2 regions of the Paraburkholderia caffeinilytica genome follow, and region 1 is predicted to be linked to the other one. Evidence: riboswitches for the same ligand, from Rfam matches in the RefSeq annotation. Region 1 holds a riboswitch; the other holds the start of a gene.
The links. Region 1 has a riboswitch for glycine ahead of gcvT (glycine cleavage system aminomethyltransferase GcvT). Riboswitches for the same ligand answer to the same signal wherever they lie in the genome.
Positions count from the first base shown of each region.

Region 2: linked by a shared signal. The riboswitch ahead of DSC91_RS06535 (D-amino acid dehydrogenase) and the one ahead of gcvT (glycine cleavage system aminomethyltransferase GcvT) in region 1 are both predicted to bind glycine.

Region 1 is NZ_CP031467.1:2,031,966-2,043,514, forward strand. It holds gene DSC91_RS25395 (reverse transcriptase domain-containing protein) at 1-1,356, opposite strand, end outside; gene DSC91_RS25400 (helix-turn-helix transcriptional regulator) at 1,353-1,583, opposite strand; gene DSC91_RS25405 (hypothetical protein) at 1,649-2,371, opposite strand; tRNA gene DSC91_RS25410 (tRNA-Arg) at 2,573-2,648, opposite strand; gene DSC91_RS25415 (c-type cytochrome) at 2,945-3,844, shown strand; gene DSC91_RS25420 (hypothetical protein) at 3,941-4,519, opposite strand; gene DSC91_RS25425 (UvrD-helicase domain-containing protein) at 4,654-6,744, opposite strand; gene DSC91_RS25435 (oxidoreductase) at 7,174-8,223, shown strand; gene DSC91_RS25440 (hypothetical protein) at 8,433-8,786, shown strand; glycine riboswitch at 8,928-9,028, shown strand; glycine riboswitch at 9,063-9,234, shown strand; gene gcvT (glycine cleavage system aminomethyltransferase GcvT) at 9,315-10,433, shown strand; gene gcvH (glycine cleavage system protein GcvH) at 10,574-10,954, shown strand; gene gcvP (aminomethyl-transferring glycine dehydrogenase) at 11,049-11,549, shown strand, end outside.
Region 2 is NZ_CP031466.1:1,450,885-1,462,433, reverse strand. It holds gene DSC91_RS06570 (DUF4118 domain-containing protein) at 191-961, shown strand; gene DSC91_RS06565 (alpha/beta hydrolase) at 965-1,852, shown strand; gene DSC91_RS06560 (MipA/OmpV family protein) at 1,849-2,796, shown strand; gene DSC91_RS06555 (YceH family protein) at 2,851-3,555, opposite strand; gene DSC91_RS06550 (helix-turn-helix domain-containing protein) at 3,856-4,428, shown strand; gene DSC91_RS06545 (GNAT family N-acetyltransferase) at 4,441-4,968, shown strand; gene DSC91_RS06540 (LysE family translocator) at 5,078-5,710, opposite strand; glycine riboswitch at 5,925-6,018, shown strand; gene DSC91_RS06535 (D-amino acid dehydrogenase) at 6,191-7,402, shown strand; gene DSC91_RS06530 (DUF4303 domain-containing protein) at 7,538-8,068, opposite strand; gene DSC91_RS06525 (DUF6531 domain-containing protein) at 8,091-11,549, opposite strand, start outside.

The DNA of each region.
Region 1 (11,549 bases):
ACCTCGAACGTAGCGCGACGCATCAGAAAGCGCTTTATCGCCATATTCCCTTGCGTGATCCACTCGCGCGCGGACGTTATCGAGAAATTGAGCGCGCGCATCTAGCGGAAGTCGAGCGCTGACGAAGAAGCTGCCTACTCCGTCCGCCATCTTTACTACTCGTCTGAACTGGATTCCGAGGAATTCAAAACCGTCTCGCACGTCACGTGGCTCCTCCTCCCAGTCCGAGTGGATTTGCAAGGGCCCCGCTGGGTGCCTTTCGAAAAGCCGCCGAAAACGGCACACTTGTGCACTCACATCGTCTTGCGATTCACCCAGCACAAGCAGGTCGTCGCCGTACAGGAACTCGCGGTCAGGCGATAACGGCGGCAACCCTGCTTCAATCAGCGAGTAAGCGACAAACGGTGATGAGGCTGCGCCTTGCGGCAGAGCCAGCGAGGGTCCGGATGCAAATAACTCTTCACGTCTCCGTAGATAACGATCATGTCTTCGGTGGTCTCTTTCTCTCTGGTCAACTGCCTCCTTTGCATTGATTGCTACCGTTTGTTGAATGACCTTGGGCGCGAGTGGTAGCACCCCGTGCGCAGAGCCTAGTTGGATGTTGTCAAAGCAGTTTCGAATATCGATCTTCGCGCAGTGCGTCAGCAGAGGGTTGTCGATGAGCATTCGCCTGACCTCGTCCACAACGGCCGACATCCCACCGTCATACATAGCCTGAGCGCGATATTGGTCGCACGAAGCTGCCGTTAGTGCCACGTGGACCAAGCGCTGACGCGTGGTTCGTGCGATGCCGAAGCTATAGAACGTCCGCCACCCGCCATCGCGCTTTGGCTTGCCACGCCGATAGAACGGTTCCGCGCAAGCGATGGACGGGTCAAGCGACCATTGCAGCAGTTCGCCCCCCTGCTGCCACGCTCGCCATCGGGCATAGAGCGCTGCCTGCCTCTCGGGCAACGTCTGATGCCCGAACGGGCCATTACCATCGACCCAGGTGCGGTGCAGTTCGTCGAAATGAACTAAGCGCGACCGAAAAAAGGACTTCACCGCGTCTTTTAGAGTGCGCCCTGGTCGCTCCGTCACGAGACGCAATGACTTCAGCCGAATCGCCTCAATCAGCTCCTTGCGACGGAGAGCAGCGAGCCGGCGCCACTGCTGAAATTGTGGATCGTATCGATAGCCATAAACCAACGGATTCAGAGCGCGGTCGAGCACGAGTTGAGGAATGATGCGGGGCGGCTGCCAAGTCGATGCCGGTACGGGGCCGCGAAAGAGAGACTTCTTCGCCGAAGTGACGCGCGATTCCGCTCTAATCGTCGATCGAGTGCCGATAGCAGCAGTAGGATGCGAGGCCCTCATTTGCACGCCCCAGCGAGAGCGTGTGACCCAGCCTCCGTGCTCTTCCGCGCATCGATCCATCGACCGATATCCTCTTGCCGCCATGCGACAGCCCGGCGACCAATACGCACGGGAGCGGGGAAGCTCCCGTCTTTTATCATGGCGTAGATGGAGCTTTTGCGAAGGCCGGTAAACCCACAGACATCAGGGAGACGGTAAAGGCGCAGGTCGAATTGTTTGTTTTCCATTGGAGTTCATCCGTGTTCGAATGACTCCATTTTGGTTCGGCATACGGCGTGAACCTGCGTCACATCTAAGTTTTGTTGGCCCGAATCTGTAGCATGCCGTCCGCGTCAGCGGAGCTATGCACGCGGCCACCCGACCAGCCGTTTTCCCATCTCAGTTTGCAGAGCGCTACGCCCTCTTGCGCAGCTCTGCGGCCTGGCGTGTCCTTCTCCGCCATCCCTAACAGCCTCTCGCAAGCGAACTTGAGCATCTTGTGGAAACCGCTCTCGCCTCTCGACGCAGGCCACGTCTTGTACGAGAGGCGCCATGCGAGCGCCGCCTCACAAGCCAACTCCGTCACATAGTCGATCGGGCGACCCGATTTTGAATTGAACGAAAAGCGAACGAGTCCAGCGTCGACAGCAAACAGCGCGTCGCCGTCGGTCGCCCGAGGCTTATCGGGCCGCAACAGCGAGGCTAGGTCCTTCTTCACTAAATCAATGTTCGCAGCGAGATAACGATGATGGGCATCGTGTCTGCCCACCGATTCGATTGCCCTATGTAGTTCGTGGGCAGCGCTTTGCAACCGTACATACGCTTCGACGATGTCCGGCGACATCGGCTTTTCGACACGGAGAAGGCCGGGGCCCAAGTTGTAAATGAAGCCATCAAGACCCGGTTCCGGCAATCCGAGTTCTCTAGCCTTGTCTCTTAGTAGATTCGTACGCTGATCGCGCTGAATTTTCGCCGCCTTGTCGAGCCTCTGTCGAGGCGTTTCCCGGTGGCGCACGTATGGCAAGTTTCGTGTCATGTCGGCTTGGCTCGCCGCTGGTTTTGCTGGGCCGCGACGTTTTTTGAAACCGGTTGCACACCGCCGCTTTCGACGCCGAAGGGTATCGGAAAGTCGGGTTTCAAGGGAAGGATGAACGGTGGAGCATTTCCGTACGTTTTCCGTACGACAGCGCCCGGAAAGTCGCCCAGCTCTCTAAGTCTTTGTTCTACTGGGGATTCTTGGCGCGCCCGGCTGGGATCGAACCAGCAACCCCTGCCTTCGGAGGGCAGTACTCTATCCATTGAGCTACGGGCGCTTCAACACGAAAGCGCGGCAACCTGAACAGGAGCGACGCCAAAGCGAGACCGAAAGGATACCCGGTTTCGGCCGAACCGTCCACCGGGCGGCCTATATGGCGGGATTGTCCGGCCCCGGCCCACCATCCAGCCGGCCCCGGCCTCGCGCGACGATGCGGGTAAACGCCTGCTGAACACCTCCCCGCGTCCCTCGCCGCCGTCGAAATCTTGCGTCTATAATCGTCCGTGCCTGATTAAAGAACAAGAAGTTGCCGTCACGCTGTACCGCTCACATACCCACGGAGACGAGACAAGCATGAGCGAAGCACCACACGGAGCCCCAATCAAAACCCCCGGGCAGCTCATCGCCGCGATCATTGCCAGTTTTGCGGTACCGATCGTCATCATCGTTCTGCTGGTGATCTACGTCGACAATTCGACGCGCACCGGCGCCGGCACAGACAGTCTTTCCGACGCCGAGGTCGCCGCGCGCATCAAGCCGCTCGCGCAGGTCGACATTCGCGACGCCAACGCGCCGCGCGTCTACAAATCCGGCGAAGAGGTCTACAAGGCCGTGTGCTCGGCGTGCCACGCGTCGGGCGCGGCCGGTGCGCCGAAATTCACCAATACCGCCGACTGGGCGCCGCGCATCGCGCAGGGCTTCGACACGTTGTTGCACACGGCGCTCTCCGGCAAGGGCGCGATGCCCGCGCGTGGCGGCACCAGCCCGGACGACTACAGCGACTTCGAAATCGCCCGTGCAGTGGCTTACATGGCGAACAATTCCGGCGCGAGCTTCCCTGAACCGGCGCAACCGGCAGCGGGTGCGGCAGCTGCCGCATCCGGCGCTGCCGCCGCGGCGCCGGCGGGTGCTTCGGACACCGGCGCCGCCCAGGCCGCTGCCGCGCTGGCAGCCATGGCCAGCGTGCCGCAGGCGGCTGCACCGGCGGCAGGCGGGGCGCAAAGCGCTGACGCTTCGCAAGCCGGCAAGGCGCTGTATCAGCAGGTTTGCCAGGCCTGTCACGCGGCCGGCGTGCTGAACGCACCGAAGTTCGGCGACAAGGAAGCGTGGGCGCCGCGCCTGAAAGAGCCAATGGACACGGTCTACAACTACGCGCTGCACGGCAAGGGCGCGATGCCGGCCAAAGGCGGTTCGACGGCTTCCGACGCAGACGTGAAGGCCGCCGTCGACTATATGGTCAGCGCGGCGAAGTAAGGCGCTTCCGGCGGTCGTCGTAAAACAAAAAATCCCTGCCCCGTGGCGACACGGGCAGGGATTTTTTAGTGTGCGAGCGCTCGGTGCACCGGAAAGTCAGGCACCCGCCGATGCAGCCGCGGGACGGCCGAACGCCTCGACAAATGCCAACGCCGGCGTGCTGCGAGCGAGCGACGTGAAATGCGCGTGCAGCTCAGCGGGTACGAGCCACGGATAACTCAACCCATCCTGCAACGCGTCGAGCAATTTGCCGTCGACGTCGGGCACGACGTCCATCCGCGCAATGTGGATATGAAACCCCGTGACGGCCGGCGCCGCGTCGAAACTCCACCGGTACACCCCATGGCCGACGCGCAACGCGCCGGTGGCCCGTTCGCGCATCACCACCAGCCACGGCAACGCGTCGATCGCGCCGTTCTCCACCGCGAGCGAATCACACACGTAATAGGTGCGGCACTGCGCGTATTGCGCGCCGAAATCGGTAACGAGCGTTTTCGCTATCGCATCGGTACCGACCGTGCGCGCCGGAAACGCGATATTCGACGTGGCAAGCGAAATGGTGAGAACCGCGTCCGGCGCGAAGGCCTCGGCGATGCGGTGGGCACGCGTGTTGTCTTTCGCGTCGATATAGGTTTCGAGTGCACGGCGATAATGCGCGAGCGGTGGCATGGGCATGCGAGCAGTCTCCGAGTGGCGCCCGTTCGAAGTCCGTTCGACGTCCGACTAACGGGCCGTGCCACTGTAGCCTGCGCACGTCGAAAAACCGCCGATGCACCTGCCGCGCACGGGGTCTTGCATGCGCCCCACGATCAAGGCTTCTGCAACAGCGCCTTCAAACTCGCGAGCCGGTCTTTCGGCGACATCGGTGCTTCTTCGGGCGTCGGCGGCGGGGCGTCGTCGAGCAGCATTTCGGGGATGAAGCGCGACGGCTCGCACACCACGGTCTCTCTCGCGCGCTTGCGCTTCTTGCACCAGTTCAGATGCAGGCTGCGCTGCGCCCGCGTGATCGCGACGTACATCAAACGACGCTCTTCCTCGATGCGCGCGTCGTCGATCGGTTCGTCGTCCGGGCCGCCACGATGCGGCATGATGCCCTCTTCGACGCCCACCAGAAACACGTGCGGATACTCCAGCCCCTTCGACGCATGCACGGTCGAGAGCCGCACGGCGTCCGGATCTTCTTCGCGGCCTTCGAGCATCGACATCAGCGCGACGGTCTGGATCAAGCCGAGCAGACTCTTGCCCGTGTCGCCGAAGCCGTCGGCGGTGTCGTAGCCGGTTGCTTCGCTCTTCTCCGAACCTTCAGGCTCAGCCTTGGTGCCCTTGCGCTTCAACCATTCCATGAACTCCAGCACGTTCTGCCACTTGGCCTGCGCCTGGCGTTCGTCGAACGCGTCGTACAGATAGGCTTCGTAGTGAATCGCATCCATCAGTTCGTCGAGCAAGGTCCCGGCGGCATCTTTCTCGGCGCGATCGGTGAGGCGCTGCATGAAGTCGCAGAACACGCGCATCGGTTCGATCTGACGCGGCGACAGGCGCGCCTCGATGCCGCCCATGTACACCGCTTCGAATAGCGACACCTTCGCCTGGCCCGCGAACGAGCCGAGCGCTTCGAGCGTCGTATTGCCGACGCCGCGGCGCGGCGTGGTGATCGCGCGGATGAACGCCGGGTCGTCGTTTGCGTTGGCGATCAGGCGCAGATACGCGCAGATATCCTTGATCTCGGCTTTGTCGAAGAACGACTGCCCGCCGGACAGCACATACGGAATCCGCTCGCGCCGCAGCACCTGTTCGAAGATGCGCGCCTGGAAATTGCCGCGGTACAGGATCGCGTAATCGCGGAAATTCGCGCGCCGCTCGAACTTGTGCGCGGACAGGCGGAACACCACGGATTCGGCCTCGTGCTCTTCGTCGTTGCAAGGTGTGACGGTGATCGTGTCGCCCATGCCGTGCTCGGACCAGAGCTTCTTTTCGAACAGCTTCGGGTTGTTCGCGATCACGTTGTTCGCGGCGGTGAGAATGCGCACTGTCGAGCGGTAGTTCTGCTCCAGCTTGATCAGATGCAACTTCGGAAAATCCTTGCTGAGCTGCCCGAGATTTTCGAGCGTCGCGCCGCGCCAGCCGTAAATCGCCTGGTCGTCGTCGCCGACAGCCGTGAAAGCGGCGCGCTTGCCGGCCAGCAGTTTCACCAGCTCGTACTGGCACGCGTTGGTGTCCTGATACTCGTCGATCAGCAGATAGCGCAGCTTGTTTTGCCAGCGGTCGCGCACCTGCTCGTTCTTCTCGAAGAGTTCGGCGGGCAGGCGGATCAGATCGTCGAAATCGACCGCCTGATACGCGTGCAGTGTCGCCACGTAATTGCGGTAGACGATCGCGGCCTGATGCTCGTCCTCGTTCGCGGCGATCGCGATCGCCTGTTCCGGCATGATCATGCCGTTCTTCCACAGCGAAATAATCGACTGGATCTTGCGGATAAAGCCCTTGTCCGTCGAGCCGACCTGCTCCTGGATCATGCCGAAGCAGTCGTCCGAATCCATGATCGAGAACTGCGGCTTCAGGCCGACGTGTTCCGCTTCCTGCCGCAGAATCTGCACGCCGAGCGAGTGGAAGGTGCAAACCGTCAGCTGGTTGACGGGCACTTTGCGGCCTTCCTTGCCGGGCGTGGTGAGCGTCTTGCCTTCGAGCAGCTTGCCGACGCGCTCGCGCATTTCCAGCGCGGCCTTGTTCGTGAACGTGACGGCGGCGATGTGGCGCGGCTCGAAGCCTTTGGCTTCGATCAGATGGGCGATTTTCTGCGTGATCACGCGCGTCTTGCCGCTGCCTGCGCCGGCGAGCACGAGACACGGACCGTCAAGATAACGGACCGCTTCATTTTGAGCGGGGTTCAGGCCTGCGGACATCGTCTGTGGATGGGTAATGCGGTTGAGGGCGCTTGGGTGCGGAATCGCGAGACCGAAGGCCCGGGGGCATGCTGCGCGGGGCGGGCGGCTGGAGCGCGCCTCGGTGCAACGGGCGTTCCGGCTCGCTGCGATCCGCGCGAGAGGAGCGATGTTAACACGGATGACCGGAGCCGATGCCGCGACAGACAAGCTGACGAGCGACCTGGAATGAAGACCGCGGTGGCAGCCAGTCAGGGGACAAAAACGGCGGCTCGAACTCGCTGCCGTGAATGCCGCGTCAACTGCCGCCCGAGCGCCGCCGGGCAGCCGCCGTCGACAAGACGCCTGCGACGTTGCCGACAGTCCGCCTTCGGGACATGCCACAATTACGGCGTTGCGCGCCGTCGCCGCGGTGGCAAAGCGGCGCGCCGTTTTTGCAGGAAGACACGCATGTCCGCATCGCTGAAGATTGGATTGATGGGTTACGGTTTCGCTGGCGCGACCTTTCATGCGCCGGTAATCGAGCACTGCGGGAGAGCGAGCATCGCGGCCATCGCGACGAGTCAGCCCGAGCACGCGCTGGCCGATTACCCGCACGCAAAAGTGGTGGCCGATCTGGACGCCCTGCTGGCGCTCGAAGAAATCGACTGCGTCGTCATCGCGACGCCCAATGACACGCATTTCGACCTGGCGCGCCGCACGCTGGAAGCGGGCAAGCACGTGGTGGTCGACAAGCCCGTCACGCTGACCGCCGCCGACGCCCACACGCTCGCCAACATTGCACTGGCTCGCGGCAAGCGGTTCGTGCCCTTTCACAACCGCCGCTGGGACGGTGATTTCCTGACCGTGCGGGATCTGCTGGCCAGCAGAGAGTTGGGGCGCATCACGCAATACGAATCGCATTTCGACCGTTTCCGGCCGGAGGTTCGGCAGCGTTGGCGCGAGGAGGCTTCGCGCGGCGGCGGTCTGCTATTCGATCTCGGACCGCACCTGATCGATCAGGCGTTGGCGCTGTTCGGCGCACCGCAGACCGTGTCCGCGACGGTTCGGACGCATCGCGACCAGGCCAGTGCGCCGGACTACGTCCATATCCAGCTCGGGTACGGCGACTTCGAGGTGGTGTTGCATGCAAGCGCGTTGACTGCCTTGGTCGCGCCAAGGTTTGCGATTCACGGCACGCAAGGGAGCTACGTGAAATATGGGCTCGATACGCAGGAGGATCAGTTGAAAGCCGGCTTACGGCCCGGCGACGAGGGATTCGGCGCCGGCAACACGGCTGGGGTATTGCGCGTGCTCGAAGGCGATCAGGAAGTCGAGCGGGAAGTGCCTACGCGCAATGGGGAATACATCGGCTTTTATATTGCCTTGGCGGACGCCATTCAGAACGGCGCGAAGTTTCCCATCAGCCCTCAGGATGCGGTCGACGTCATGACGATCATCGAGCTTGCAGCCCGGAGTTCCGAGGAAGGCGTCCGGCTGCCGTTCGAACGTATTCGCTGATTATTGCCGTACGCTGCGGGACGCTTTCTGGCCATTTGGCGGCAGCACGCAGACCATGCCGCCGCCAAAGACGCCATGAGCCAAAGCCTGACAATCCCGAAAGGAACATAACGTTACAAATAACCCCGCCTCTGCGGTCAGCGCGAATTCCCGGCAATCCGTTGCTACCCCAGTAGCACTACAAAACGACAACGACTTCCGGAGAGTCCATGCCCCGTATCGTCCGCGCAGTAGCAGCATGCGCTTTGCTCAGTTCCCTGGCCGCCTGCGTGGTGGCTCCCCAGCAACCCGCGCCGGCGCCGCGCCCTAACCCGCAGCAAATCGCGGATCAGCGCTTCAGCCAGGTCAATGGCCGTATCGACAACTTGAGCCGCCGCATCGACGCTCGCGTCAATCAAGGCTATTACCCGCCCCCGCAAGGCGGCGCACTGCACCACCGCCTCGACGTAATCCGTCAGGAGGCCCACGATATGGCGGCACAACACGGCGGCGGCCTGTCCGGCGACGAACAGCATGTGCTGAACCAGGAACTGGATAACGCAGCGCACGCCATCGGCGAATAATCGGGCCGGTTCGGGCACTGAAGCAAAAAAGCGCGGGCGTCACGTCCCGCGCTTTTTTTGACTGTCGCGATCTTGCAGCGCCAACCGCCACGCCCCTTGCGGGCCTTTATTTGACAAGCCCCCGGCCCTCGCGTACATTCGCCGCACGCGTCGGGAGAGCGTGCTGGCCGCAGAAAATCGCAGGCCGCGCCGCCGAAGGGGCACACCCGCAAACTCTCAGGCAAAAGGACCGACCGCGTCGAAGAACCCGCGCCCAAGCAAGATCAAGGCACCGGTTTTTCGCACTCTGGAGAGCGGCAGTAGCCGTCTGCGTCGCGTACATCGAACGTACGTCGAGCAGATTCTGGCAGGCTGCCCACCGAAGGGGCGCGCGTTTCACCGTAGCGATGACAGCTGCAACATCGCACGGGAGCGCAATCTCTCAGGTATCGAGGACAGAGGGGTCATGCAACGCCATCGCTCGCAGGCATCCGCCGCGAGGCGTAGCGCCGCATGGCCTTTTTTGTTTCGCGAGACGCCCGAGGCCCCATGACCGAACTCAAACACACCCCGCTCAACGCCACCCATCGTGCGCTCAACGCTCGCATGGTCGATTTCGGCGGCTGGGACATGCCCGTCAACTACGGCTCGCAGATCGACGAACACCGCGCCGTGCGCACCGACGCCGGGATGTTCGACGTCTCGCATATGTGCGTCGTCGATTTCACCGGCGAGCGCGTGCGCGCCTTTTTTGAATACGCGCTGGCCAATAACGTCGCCAAGCTGCAAACGCCGGGCCGCGCGCTCTACTCCTGTCTGCTGAACCCGAACGGCGGTGTGATCGACGATCTGATCGTCTACTACTTCGGCGAAGATCACTTCCGCGTGGTCGTCAACGCCGGCACGGCCGATAAAGACGTCGCCTGGTTCGGCAAGCTCAACGCCGAGGGCAACTTCGGCCTGACCATCACGCCGCGCCGCGACTACGCGATCGTCGCCGTGCAAGGTCCGAACGCCCGCGAAAAAGTCTGGCAAACCGTGCCGGCCGCACGCGCTGCCACCGAAGCATTGAAGCCTTTCAACGCCGCCCGCGTCGAAGGCACGCCGTTCGGCGAACTCACCGTTGCCCGCACCGGCTACACCGGCGAAGACGGTTTCGAAATCATCGTCCCGGCGGATCACGTCGCAGCACTGTGGAACGCGCTGCAAGCACAAGGCGTGCGCCCCGCCGGTCTCGGCGCGCGCGACACGCTGCGCCTCGAAGCCGGCATGAACCTGTACGGCCAGGATATGGACGACACCGTCTCGCCACTCGACGCCGGCCTCGCCTGGACCGTCGATCTGACTTCGCCGCGTGAATTTGTCGGCAAGAAAAAGCTTGAAGCCGACGGCTCGCAGGCGGCGTTCGTCGGTCTGATCCTGCTGAAGGAAAACGGCAAGGCGGCGGGCGTGCTGCGCGCTCACCAGAAAGTCGTCACGCCGCAGGGCGAAGGCGAAATCACCAGCGGCACTTTTTCGCCCACGATGCAGGAATCGATCGCCTTTGCGCGCGTGCCGAAAGGTGTGCAGCCGGGCGATACCGTTCACGTCCAGATTCGTGACAAAAACGTACCCGCAAGCGTGGTAAAACTGCCGTTCGTGCGCAACGGCAAGGTGCTCGCAGTTTAAGCAGCCGGCGCGTGCGTCACCTTTCAGGAAAACACTGGCGTACCCAGGTTTTCTTGCCCCTGCTGGGGGCCAGGCGCGAAGCGCCAGGTTTGGGCGCCCTTTTTAAGTTCATACCGAATCACACCGCATAGGAGCATCCGATGAGCATCCCGGCCGATCTGAAATACACCGAATCGCACGAGTGGGTCCGCACCGAAGCGGACGGCACGCTGACGGTCGGCATCACCGACCACGCGCAGGAAGCGCTCGGCGATATCGTCTTCTTCGAAGTCCAGGAACTGGGCAAGACCGTGGGCGCCGGCGACACCGTCGCCGTGATCGAGTCGGTGAAAGCCGCCTCCGACATCTACGCACCGGTTTCGGGCGAGATCATCGAAGCGAACCCGGCCGTCGCCGACACGCCGGACGGCGTCAACAGCGCGCCGTACGACAACTGGCTCTTCAAGATCAAGCCGGCCGCGGACGCATCGCAGGATCGCCTGATCGACGCGGACGCGTACGCGAAGGCGATCGGCGCCTGATTCACCGCAAGTTGCACCTTTACGTTTAAACCCGACAGGCGCGGCGCGTCCGATTCCATCGTCGAACGGACGCCCGCACCGCCAGGAACACCTCATGAAGCTCGAACACCCGGATCGTCTGATGAACCGCACTCCTCTCTCGCTCGCCGCGCTCGAAGTGCATGACGCCTTCGCCGAACGGCACATCGGCCCGGATTCGGCCGACCAGCATGCGATGCTCGAAGCCCTCGGCTTCGCGTCGCGCGCGGCGCTGATCGACGCCGTCATTCCGAAGACGATCCGCCGCACCGAAACGCTGCCGCTCGGTCCCTTCGCCCAGCCGAAGAGCGAAGCGGAAGCGCTCGCCGCGCTGCGTGAGCTGGCGGACAAGAACCAGGTGTTCCGCTCGTACATCGGACAGGGTTACTACAACGCGCACACGCCGACGGTGATCCTGCGTAACGTGCTCGAAAATCCGGCCTGGTACACCGCGTACACGCCGTATCAGCCGGAAATCTCGCAAGGCCGTCTGGAAGCGTTGCTGAACTTCCAGCAAATGATTGTCGACCTGACGGGTCTGGCGATCTCGAACGCCTCGCTGCTTGACGAAGCCACT
Region 2 (11,549 bases), on a different replicon from region 1:
TGTAAATGCGCTTATTCATGGGCAGGTTTTTCCGCCGCCCATTCGAAGCACGATATTCCCGTCCGGTCTTCCGGTGTTGACGTCTTTTCGGGCATTTGCATCCGCCCGATTATGGTATTGTCCGACCTGCGCTTTAAAGCGCATTGCCACACTCAATCGGGAAGCGCAATCGCTCCCTTAAAAAAAGATTATGGAAGTACAAAACGCCCGCCGTTGGGCACCACGGGGAACACGCGTCTGGCTCGCCGCAGCCGCCGCATTGGCGATCGCCAGCGGATTGCGCATGTTGCTCCATCCGATGCTGGGACCGATCATGCCGGGCACTGCGTTCTGTATCGCGGCAGCGCTGGTCGAGTATTTTTGCGGGCTGGCTCCGGCGCTCACGGTCATGCTGCTCGGCCTCGGTATCGCCGACTATCTGTTCGTCCCGCCCTACGCAACCATTGCCGTATTCGATCGCGCCGATCTGATCCTGCTGGTCTCGTATCCATTGGTGACCCTGATCGTCATCATTCTGATGGAACGCCTGCGCCGCTCGCAGTTTCGTGCGGAACTGATCGCATCCGTTGCACAGTCGCGCTATGAGATGCTGCTGCGTCACGACAACGAACGCATGCTGGCACGCCGCGCCGTCGACGAAACGCACCGGCTGCTGCGCCATCTGTCGCATCATCACAAGACCTTTATTTTCATTCAGGCACTCGAGCGCAACGCGCTGCAACCGGTGGACGACGTCAAGCCGCACGGCGTGCTGCCGCGTCTGCCCAACGAAATTGCGCCGGGACCGCGTTTTGCCGATGTCGATCCCGAAGACATCCAGCGGCTCAGCAAGGCACTGTGGCCCGGCAGCCATCGCGTGCGCCTGAAAATCGGCGACGGCGCGTCGCGGCTGACCGAGTGCGTGTGCGAACGGTTCACCACGCACGCCGGCGAATTTCTCGTGCTGCGGATCGGAACCTGATCCATGAACCAACCAACGAGTCTCTTCTTACCCGGCGACGATCATGCCGTGCTGATGCTGCACGGCCTGTCGAGCTCGCCGCTCGAACTACGGTTTCTCGCCCGCTATCTGAACACCGAGGGCTTCACCACCTGCGCGCCGGTCCTGCCGGGCTACAGCGCAGGCTCGGAAGAACGGGCAATGGAGGCGTGGCTCGAAGCCGCCGTGCGCGAGTACGACGCGCTGGCCGCGCGCTTTACCCGCGTCTCGATCTGCGGGTTGTCGATCGGTGCGGCCCTCGCGCTGGCGCTGGCGCATCGCCGTCCGGAGGCGCAGTCGCTCGTGTTGTTGTCGCTGACGCTCTCATACGACGGCTGGGCAATCCCCTGGTATCGTTTCCTGCTCAACTGGGCGTACTTCACGCCGATGCGCAAACGCTGGCGCTACCGCGAGGAAGCGCCGTTCGGCCTGCGCAACGAGGCGCTCAGAGCGAAGATTGCCCGCGCGATGCAGCGTAGCGACTTCAGCGAAGTCGGGCCGTCGACGATCTCATTGCCGGCATTGCATCAGGCGAGCCGCCTCGCCGCGAGCGTGCGCGCGCAGGTACGCGACATCAAGACCGATTGCCTGATCGTCCATGCCATCGACGACGAGACGTCGAGCCCTCGCAATGCCCGCTTTGTCGCCACGAATATCGGCGCTGCTTTCTTACGCACAATCTGGCTGGATGATTCGTATCACATGATTACGTCGGACAACGAGCGCGAAATCGTTGCGCGCGAAACCACCCTGTTTCTGCGCGAGAGCGAAGTCGTCCATGGCGGCGACGACAGCGGCAAGCAGCAGGTCGTCTCGAAGGCTTTGGCGCGACGCCTCAGGCAACTCGCGGCGCTCGGCAAGGAGCGCGCATGACGGCGCCCACCACGCTGAGATTCGGCAGCACCGTGCACGCGTCGCTGCGTACTCGTACGCCACGCAGGTTCGGCAGATCCGCGCGCCTGTCGCTGCTGCTCGCCGCTGCGTTGGGCCTTGGCAGTGCGCGCGCTGCGTACGCGGACGACGCAAGCGCGGGTGCGAGCGCGACGAGCGACGCCGGCACGGGCGCTGCAACAGGCACCGACACTGCCGCCGGCGCGGGCACTGCCACCTCCACCGCCGCAGCCACCGACAGCAAATGGAAAATCGGCGTGGGTCCTGGCGTGGTGATTACGCCCAAGTACCCGGGGTCCCGTCAGCTGACCGTATTCCCGTTCCCCGCGCTGGACATCTCATACGACGACCGGATCTTCTCACAGGGTCCCGACGTGCTCGGCGTCAATGTGCTGCGCGGTCCCGCCTATCACGTGGGCGCGGCTCTCAGTTTCGATTTCCAGAGCCGCAAGGAATCCGACGATCCGCGCCTGCATGGACTTGGCAATGTGAATGGCGGGCCCAAGCTGAAGCTTTTCGCCGACTACACGTGGTGGGCATTCACCGGGTCGGTAGCGTTGTACCAGGATATCGCCGGGAATCACCAGGGAACGACGGTCAGCACGGATTTCGTGGCGTCCGCGCCGGTTGGCGGCTGGTTGTTCTCGGTGGGCCCGGGCTTCACCTGGGCGAATGGCACCTATACGCGGACGTTCTTCGGCGTGTCCCGTCAGCAGAGCGCGGCGTCAGGATTGCCCACGTACAACACCAGCGCGGGGGTGCGGGACGTCCATATGAACGCCATGGTGACTTACGACTTTTCAAAGCACTGGAATGGATCGGTTTCCGCCACGTTCGGACGACTGGAGCACGACGCGGCGAATAGCCCGATTACCGAAAAAAGATTCGAGCTCAATACGCTCGCTTCAGTGAACTACAAGTTCTAGTTGCTGGTTTCTCGTGCGCTCGCGGCACGCGAGAAACCAGTAGCCAATCGCGGTTCACTCCCCCGCGCCCAGCTCTTCGACTTCGATCCCCAACTCCGCAGCCATGCGCCGCACCACGATCTGAAGCCGGCTCACCTCATTGGCAAGCCGCTTCTGTTCAGCCTTGACCGCCTCGAACGCGGACAGCGGCACGACTTCATCTTCTCCCCCCGGCTGGGCAAGATCGCTTGCGCTGACTTCGCCGCATAGCAGATGCATCCAGCGATTTTCGCGCTCGCCCGGCGTGCGGGCCAGCTTCACCACTCGCGGCGGATCGTTGGCAGCCAGTTCGTCGAGAAACGCCTCGACCGACGAGATGTCGGCAAATCCGTGCAGGCGCGCGCTGTTCAAGCGCAACTCGGCCGCGGTCTGCGGACCGCGCAGCAGCAGCGTGGTCAGTAACGCAGCCGACTGGCTCGGCAACCCCAACACCCGATTCATGTTGTGCTCGAAGCGCGGCACGCGGCTGCTGCTGCCTTCCATCACCAGGCTCAGCCGCTTCAATCCGTCGACGGCAGTCAGCACCTCGGCCTCCGTCGCGTTCATCACCGGCGCCCGGCCGGTTTTCTGATTGCAACCCAAGGTCAGCGCGTTCAGCGAAAGCGGATAACTGTCCGGTACGGTGTGCTGCTTTTCGACGAGCACGCCGAGCACGCGCCCCTCAAGCAAGGTCAAAGCGCGAATGGAAGGACGGGAAACAGCGTCGGGCGTGGAGTTCATAGCGGATGTCGCGGCATGCGCCGCCGGGTCTCGTGGAGGGTGTGCCTTACCGTTGCACAGCCGGGCGCGGGTTTTAGTTTGTGGGCACTATGATAAACGGCCCGGCCGCTCGTGGTGCACGAATCTCGGCGATGACCTCGCACGTGCGGTGCTCTGTGGCACGACCCGCGTTGCCGCAAGACGTGCTTCCCTGGACCATTCACCCGCCCATCCGCTCGCGCGTCCGGCGATAAGCACGCTTTCGCGCCAGCGTATTTTGTTTCGTTGACGAATTCCCATATTAGAGATAATTTCCCTAATATGGAAAACACATTCTCAGACGACAACGCCATCGACCGCCGTATTGCCCAGCGTCTGCGCGGGCTGCGCGCCGAGCGCAACTGGTCGCTCGACGAGCTTGCCAAGCTGAGCAATGTCAGCCGCGCCACCTTGTCGCGCCTCGAGAACGCCGCCGTCAGCCCCACGGCGAGCGTGCTGGGCAAGCTCTGCGTCGCCTACGGCTTGCCGATGTCGCGCCTCATGCACATGGTCGAGGAAGACTTTGCGCCGCTGGTGCCGCGCGACGCGCAGACGGTCTGGACCGATGCAAGCGTCGGCTTCCGGCGCCGTTCGGTGTCGCCGCCGGCCCAGGCGCTGAGCGGCGAGGCGCTGGAGTGCGAGCTCGACGCCGGCGCGCGCATCACGTATGAAGCGTCGCCGAGAGCCGGCCTCGAACATCACCTGATCCTGCTCGAAGGGCAGTTGCAGATCACCGTCGACGGCCGAAGCCACGACCTGCAACCCGGCGACTGCCTGCGCTATCAGTTGTTCGGTCCCAGCACTTTCGTCACGCCCGCGCACAGCGCGGCGCGCTACATCCTCTTCATCGTCTGAGTTCGAGCCACCATGAACGCGACTGCCATCACGACCTTTTCCGCCGACGACCTCGTTCGCCATCTGCCCGAACTCGGCGCGCTGCTGCATGCCTGCGTCCATGACGGCGCAAGCGTCGGATTTGTACTGCCGTATAGCGTCGAAGAGGGTGAGGCGTTCTGGAGCCGAAAGGTGCTGCCGTCGCTGCGCGCGGGCGCGTTGGTGCTGTTCGTCGCCCGGCATGGCGAGTCGATCGCCGGCACCGTGCAACTCGATCACGACACGATGCCGAATCAGCGCCATCGCGCCGAGGTGCGCAAGCTGCTGGTCCACCCCGGGTTCCGCCGTCAGGGTATTGCCAAAGCGCTGATGGTGGAACTGGAGCGCTGTGCGCACCAGTTGCAGCGCAGCCTGCTGACGCTCGATACGCGCACGGGCGACAAGGCGGAGCCACTCTATGCCGCGCTGGGTTATCAGACGGCCGGCGTGATCCCGCAGTTTTGCCGCGACACGCTGGAGGAGCGGCTTGATTCAACCACCATCATGTACAAGACGCTGTAAGCGTGACGTCGTCGGGCCGCCTGTGAAGTGCGCGCGCAGTGGCCGATCCTGACCGATGCGCCGTGATGGCGGCCGCGACGCAAACACAAGCAAGTCTTCAGCGTGCGGTTTAACGGCGCGAATCGAACGCGATCCGCACCGCCAGGCCGGCGAGCACGGTGCCCATCAGCCACCGTTGCACCAGCAGCCACACCGGCCGCCCGGCGAGAAACCCGGCGATCGAACCCGCCATGCTCGCAATCAGCGCGTTGATCGTGACGGCGATGACGATCTGCACGCAGCCCAGCGCGATCGACTGCGTGAGCACGCTGCCGTGCGCCGGTGAAATGAATTGCGGCAGCAGCGACAGATACATCACGGCGATCTTCGGATTCGCGAGGTTCGTGACGAGGCCCATGGTGAAGAGCTTGCGACGGCTGTCGTGCGGCAGGTCGCGCACCTGAAACGGCGAGCGGCCGCCCGGCTTGACCGCCTGCCACGCCAGATACAGCAGGTAAAGCGCGCCGCCAAAACGCAACGCGTCGTACGCATAGGGCACCGTCAACAGCAGCGCGGTGATGCCAAACGCCGCGCAAAACATGTAGAACACGTAGCCGAGCGCGACTCCGCCGAGCGACACGAGCCCCGCGCGCCGCCCCTGGCAGAGCGATCGCGAGATCAGATAGATCATGTTCGGGCCGGGTGTGAGCACCATGCCAAGCGAGACCAGGGCAAAGGCGAGCAGCGTTGTGGCAGCGGGCACGGCGTTCTCCAGTGTGAATTGAAATCGGGCAATGCGGTCAAATATAGCCGATGCCGTCGATCCAGTCCGCCAATCCCATACGAAACATCCGGATGAGTGGTTGAAAGGCGTTTATCGCATCTGACTACGCCCCTTTTCGTCCGGCTGATTGCGCGCTGCATGACAGGAAACACTTGCGGTGAGGATTTTTGCCCGGTATTGTCATGCCGTTCTGCAACGCAGCGCGGGAGAGATCGTCAGAAGATTGTGACGACGCCGACGGAGCAACCGCCCCGGAAACTCTCAGGCAAAAGGACCGCGCAGCCGGAACATCTGGAGAGCGGCGCCGTGCGCGCCCACCGAAGGGGATTCCCTGCATACCGCTTGCATCGCGCGTACGCTCACGGGAAGAAACTCTCAGGTACATGGACAGATGGGGCATCGACGCCGGTTTCGACACGAAATCGACACCGGTGATGCTCAACTACTCTGGACCATGTCATGTCACGAATCGCCATTATCGGCGCCGGCATTACCGGCGTCACGACTGCTCACGCCCTGGCGCAATGCGGCCACCACGTCACCGTGTTCGAACGTCATCGCTATGCGGCGATGGAGACCTCGTTCGCCAACGGCGGCCAGTTGTCCGCCAGCAATGCCGAAGTCTGGAACAGCGCGGCCACAGTGCTGAAGGGCTTGCGCTGGATGTTCACGCGCGACGCCCCGCTGCTGCTCAATCCAATGCCCACGTGGCACAAGTATTCGTGGATGGGCGAATTTTTGCGGCAGATTCCGCACTACCGCGCGAACACCGTCGAAACGGTGCGGCTCGCGATCGCGGCGCGCGAGCATCTGTTTTCGATCGCCGAGCGCGAAGGGATCGACTTCGATCTGGAGCGGCGCGGCATTTTGCATATCTACAAGACGCGCAAGGAATTCGATGCGGCCGGCAAGGTGAATGAATTGCTGCGCGAAGGTGGGCTGGAGCGGAATCCGGTGACGTCGAGCGAGTTGCATGCGATCGAGCCCACGTTGCACGGCAATTTTTTCGGCGGTTTTTTTACGCCTTCGGATTCCACCGGCGATATTCACAAGTTCACCCGAGGGTTGGCGCAGGCCTGCGTGCGGCATGGCGTGGAATTTCACTACGATGCGGACATTACGTCGATCGAGCAGCCGGCCGAGGGGCGATTTTCGTTGATGGTCAATCTGGAAGGCGAGTCGCAACGGTTTGCCTTCGAGCGGATCGTGGTGTGCGCCGGTGTGAAGAGCCGCGAGTTCGCGGCAATGCTTGGCGATCACGTGAACGTCTATCCGGTTAAGGGTTATTCGATCACCGTGTGCCTGGATGATGAAGCGAGTCAGCAGAACGCGCCGTGGGTAAGTCTGCTCGACGACAGCGCCAAGATCGTGACGAGCCGGCTTGGCGCGGATCGGTTCCGCGTGGCGGGGACTGCGGAGATCAATGGGTTCAATCGCGATATCCGCTCGGATCGGATTGCGCCTTTGGTCGACTGGACTCGACGGTATTTTCCCGAGGTGTCGACTTCGAAGGTGATTCCGTGGGCGGGGTTGCGGCCCATGCTGCCGAGTATGTTGCCGAAGGTCGGGCGCGGGAAACGGCGCGGCGTTTTCTATAACACCGGGCACGGGCATTTGGGGTGGACGTTGTCGGCGGCCACGGCGCAGGTTTTGGCGAATTCTATTCAATAGGTGCTTTTTTTGGCCGCAGGCACGGGTGGCTTTTGCCTGCGGCTTCCTCGTTGAAGCTAGCCGTTGAGGCGCGGCCGAGGGCGGAAAACTGATGAAATTGAAGGCCCACCTGGAAATCCGCCTCCTTGAGCGTTGCTAGTCATACCTTCTTAAAAACGCCTCATACGCGACCGTCGAGTTGAGAGCTTTCGCTGATTCGTTTTCCAATCGGGCAGCATCATCATCGTCGCTAATCGACACAAACAGAACAATCTGTTCCCTGTCCGGTCCCGTGCCAAAAAGGCCCTCGTTGTCGAGCAACTGTAGTGCCGCCACCATGTCGCCGTGCACCCTCTCGACGAAAGAAGGGAAATCCGCGTGTTCAAGTTCAGATCTAAGTCTTGCGGAAATTCCGTTTAAGTTGGAAGCCTTCCACGCTTCATATTTCCATTCGGACACACTCCATTTGAACTCCGGCGCTTCTTCGTCATCAGGAACCTCCATTTCCTTCCTGATCTGCAGCAGCGCTTCGATCGAGTTGGCGGCCGGCACGACGGTCATGGCACTGCTGTCGGTGTATAGCGCGTACGCGTAAAAATGCTCACCCGGTCGGGCAGATCGAAGATCCTCAAAACTTGCTCTTGCTGCGTGAGCAATGTCTCGCTGAAAATCGGAAAAGGTATCCATGGTTTTCTCCGTCCAATCGCTACTATTGATTGCTATTTCCGAAAATGGCCTGGCCAATTTTTTGTAACTCTGCCGTCATTGCGGCAGTCGCGTCTGGAGGCGACAAATCCTGTCGACTGATCGTTGCATCTGCCCTCTGTAGACCATCTGCCACTGCCTTTGCGTTTGCAACGGAGTGGCCGGCATTCGGTGCCCACATGAGCGCCCCTTGATCATATACAGGGTCAATCCCATACTTCTCCGCGATCGCCCGACTCCTCGCCAATTGCGCCTGCATTCTTGGATTGTTAGCAAATTCGCCCTTGAAGATAATGTGATGCGCATGAGGATTTTCCATCCCTTCAGGAGGATTTGTTCCGGACAACTTCTTGAAATAGGTGCCCCAACATTCGGCTAACCCGTTTGGATCACAAAACTGTATCGGATCGTGAACGTATGCATGGGTACGCCAACCGCCATTCAGACCGATTGGATCAACGCTCAGGTAGTGTCCCGTTGAAGGATCATAATAGCGGTTGAGGTTGTAGTGGAGATCATCTTCCTCGTCTGCCCACTGGCCCGGAAAGCGCAGCGACAAATCAAATCCACCGTTTTCGTTCGACTCAGTGATCAATCGTCCCCACAGCGTATGGTCTACTTTACGGACCAGATGTCCTTGTTCATCAAAAATAGCGCCTGGCAACCCGATGGGGTTGGAGATTACTGGGTATATACCGGCATCCGTCTCTTGCGCCAACGGCACAAAGTCGCCCGGGGAGATATGCCATGTCGTCGCGCTTCCTACGGTGCCATTCTTTTCGTGCCACCGCTCGGCAAGCCTCGACCCATCCCACAGAAATCTCACCGCTTCAAGTGTACCGGCAGCGCGCTTCTCCACCCGCCGATTAAACGCGTCGTACCGATAAGTCCAAACCCCTCTTTCCGGTGTACGCACCTTCACCAGCCGGTTCAACCCATCCCACGTGTATTGCCAGGTCTTAGGCCTGAAGCCAGGCTGCTCAACCGTCTTTTCGATCGTCCGCCCGCGCGCATCGTAACGATAGCGTGCGTAACCGACGCGTTCCGGGAGTCCTCCTGGCAGGTAACGGCGAACGTCGGTTGGCCCCTGCCGGCCATGCGCTGCAATGTTGAGGTTCGCGTCATAGCGGTAATGCTCCGGTGGCTGACGGAGGCTATGTACGGACGCTATCTGTCCACGTACGTCACGTTGATACGTCACGCTGTCGGAGTCAGTATCTGCACGCTCCAACTGTCCGGCCGCATCGTACGAATACAGCTGACGCGTGAGTTGTTCCAATGCTTGAACCGGGTTCGACTGTATCTCGTCGAACGCCGATCGCGGCCCCGCGACCTGCCGACGCACACGGCCCAACGCATCGTATTGCCGCTGCATGACGAACTCACCAGCCTGCCGGCCTGTTTCGCGCCCCTGACTGTCGCGCAGGATCGACATCGGACCGACCTTGGTCAGTCCGCCGAACTGGTCGTATTCATACTGCGTCTGCCGATGCGGCGTTATTCGCGCACTGCGTCGACCTTCGGCGTCGTACGCGTGCTTCAGGAGATCACCGTGCTGGTCCTCTCCAATCAGACGCCCCTTTTCGTCATAGCTGAGGCGGGTTACGTGGGCGGACTCTCCTCGCACTTCGGCCATAGCGAGCCGACCCGCATCGTCGTAGGTGTAGGCCAACTCTACGTCGCCGGCATCGACCGTTGCCAATCGACCAGACGGGTCGTACCCATAGCGCCATTTACCCCCGTCCGGCAGCGTCTTTACAAGCAGACGCCCGACAGCATCCCGTTCGTAGTGCGTCGTGCGGCCGCCCCAGTCGATCTCAGTGATGAGCCGACCTGCGCCGTCGTAACGATATTCCCACGTCTCGTACAGCGCATTAACGACCTTCGTCAGCCTCGTAGCATGGTCGTACTCAAATCGGGTAATGTGGCCGGCAGCATCAATCGACGCCGTAACAAGATCAAACGGTCCGTACTCGCGCCGGGTAACGCGACCGAGTTGATCGCTCTGCTCGACGAGCAGACCTTCGGTGTTGTACCGCGCACGGACAACGGCGCCCTCCGGCTGGACAATCTTTGCGACCGCGCCACGTGGATTCTCAGCACCCGCCGAATGGTCATACCGGGTGACGTTGCCGTCAGGATCGACTTCTTCGAGGAGACGCCCAAGGACATCAAATACTGTACGGAATTCCGCGCCGGTCGGCAGTCGAGCCGTGATCAGCCGTAGCCGCGCGTCGTAGTCGAAACGCATTTCCCCACCGCCATCGAGGATGCGCAAGAGTTCGCCGCGCTCTCCGTATCGATAACGCTTATTCCTCCCGTCGGGTCCCGTGCGAGCTATCAAGCGCTGCAGATGGTCGTATTCAAACTTCGTGCGTACTCCATCAGGTAGCACGACCGCGGTCATCAGTCGGCTGTCGTCATATTCAAACCATGTCGTGTGGCCGCCTGGTTCCTCGACAGACACGAGATTGCCCGTATCGTCGTAGAGAAATTGGGTGCGTCGACCGAGCGCATCCGCCTGCGCCAACAGCCGTCCGAATCCCCACTCCCGTACGGTGGTGTGGCCGAGTGGATTTGTCTCAACAGTGACCAGACCGTCTGCGTTGTAGTCGTAGACCCACTCGCCGTCACCGTCGATGACGCGCGTGCGACCGTCCTCGTAGACGAATTGCCCGGTGTGATACCCCTGCCTCGTACCCGTTTCGACAACACGGCCAACCTCGTCGTACAGGTAGCGGACGTCGGTCTGATCGGTGTCGCACCAAGCCGTCATCCATCCATTGCGGTCGTACGTGTAATTGAAATGACCGTGCCGGAAGCTCGCGACGCGTGCCAGCATCTCCCCGTCATATCCGTATTCGACGAGCGTTCGCGGCTTGCCCGAACCGTCGTAAAGAACAATCTGGTCGACCTCGCGCTTCGCACCGCGATACAGAATATCGAGCCTGTAACCGTCCGTATGCACCAGTCCGTCGAGACGGCCGTCCGCGTCGTATGCAAAGGTGCAAGCATTGCCGTTCAGGTCCTCGATCCGCTCGAGCCTCGAAGTTTGAGCTTCGGCAAGCGGCGCAAATACCAATACCTGTCGTGTCTCGTAGTCGAAAATCCGCGGCTCGTCCCGCTTGCCGATCAGGCGATAGCGAGGCTCGCGCAGGTTGATGCCGTCGAGACCGACTTCCGGCGCAACGAAGGTGATCGTCTGTCCAACCGCGTCATGGAATCGCACGAGGTGTCCGTCGTCGAACGACAGGCGCTGCGACCAATTGTTTGACCACTTGGGGCCCAGAAGCCCTTTGTCTTCCGAACGCGTGCGGTAACGCCGCGTGAACTGCAAGGGCAACACACCCGGAATTGAAATGTCGGTGCGGACGTCGACCACCTCGCCGGTCGCTACATCGACCGGGTCTTCCTTGCACGTGGAGACTTCGTCTTTTTTTCCCGACACCTCAGCAGATCGGGT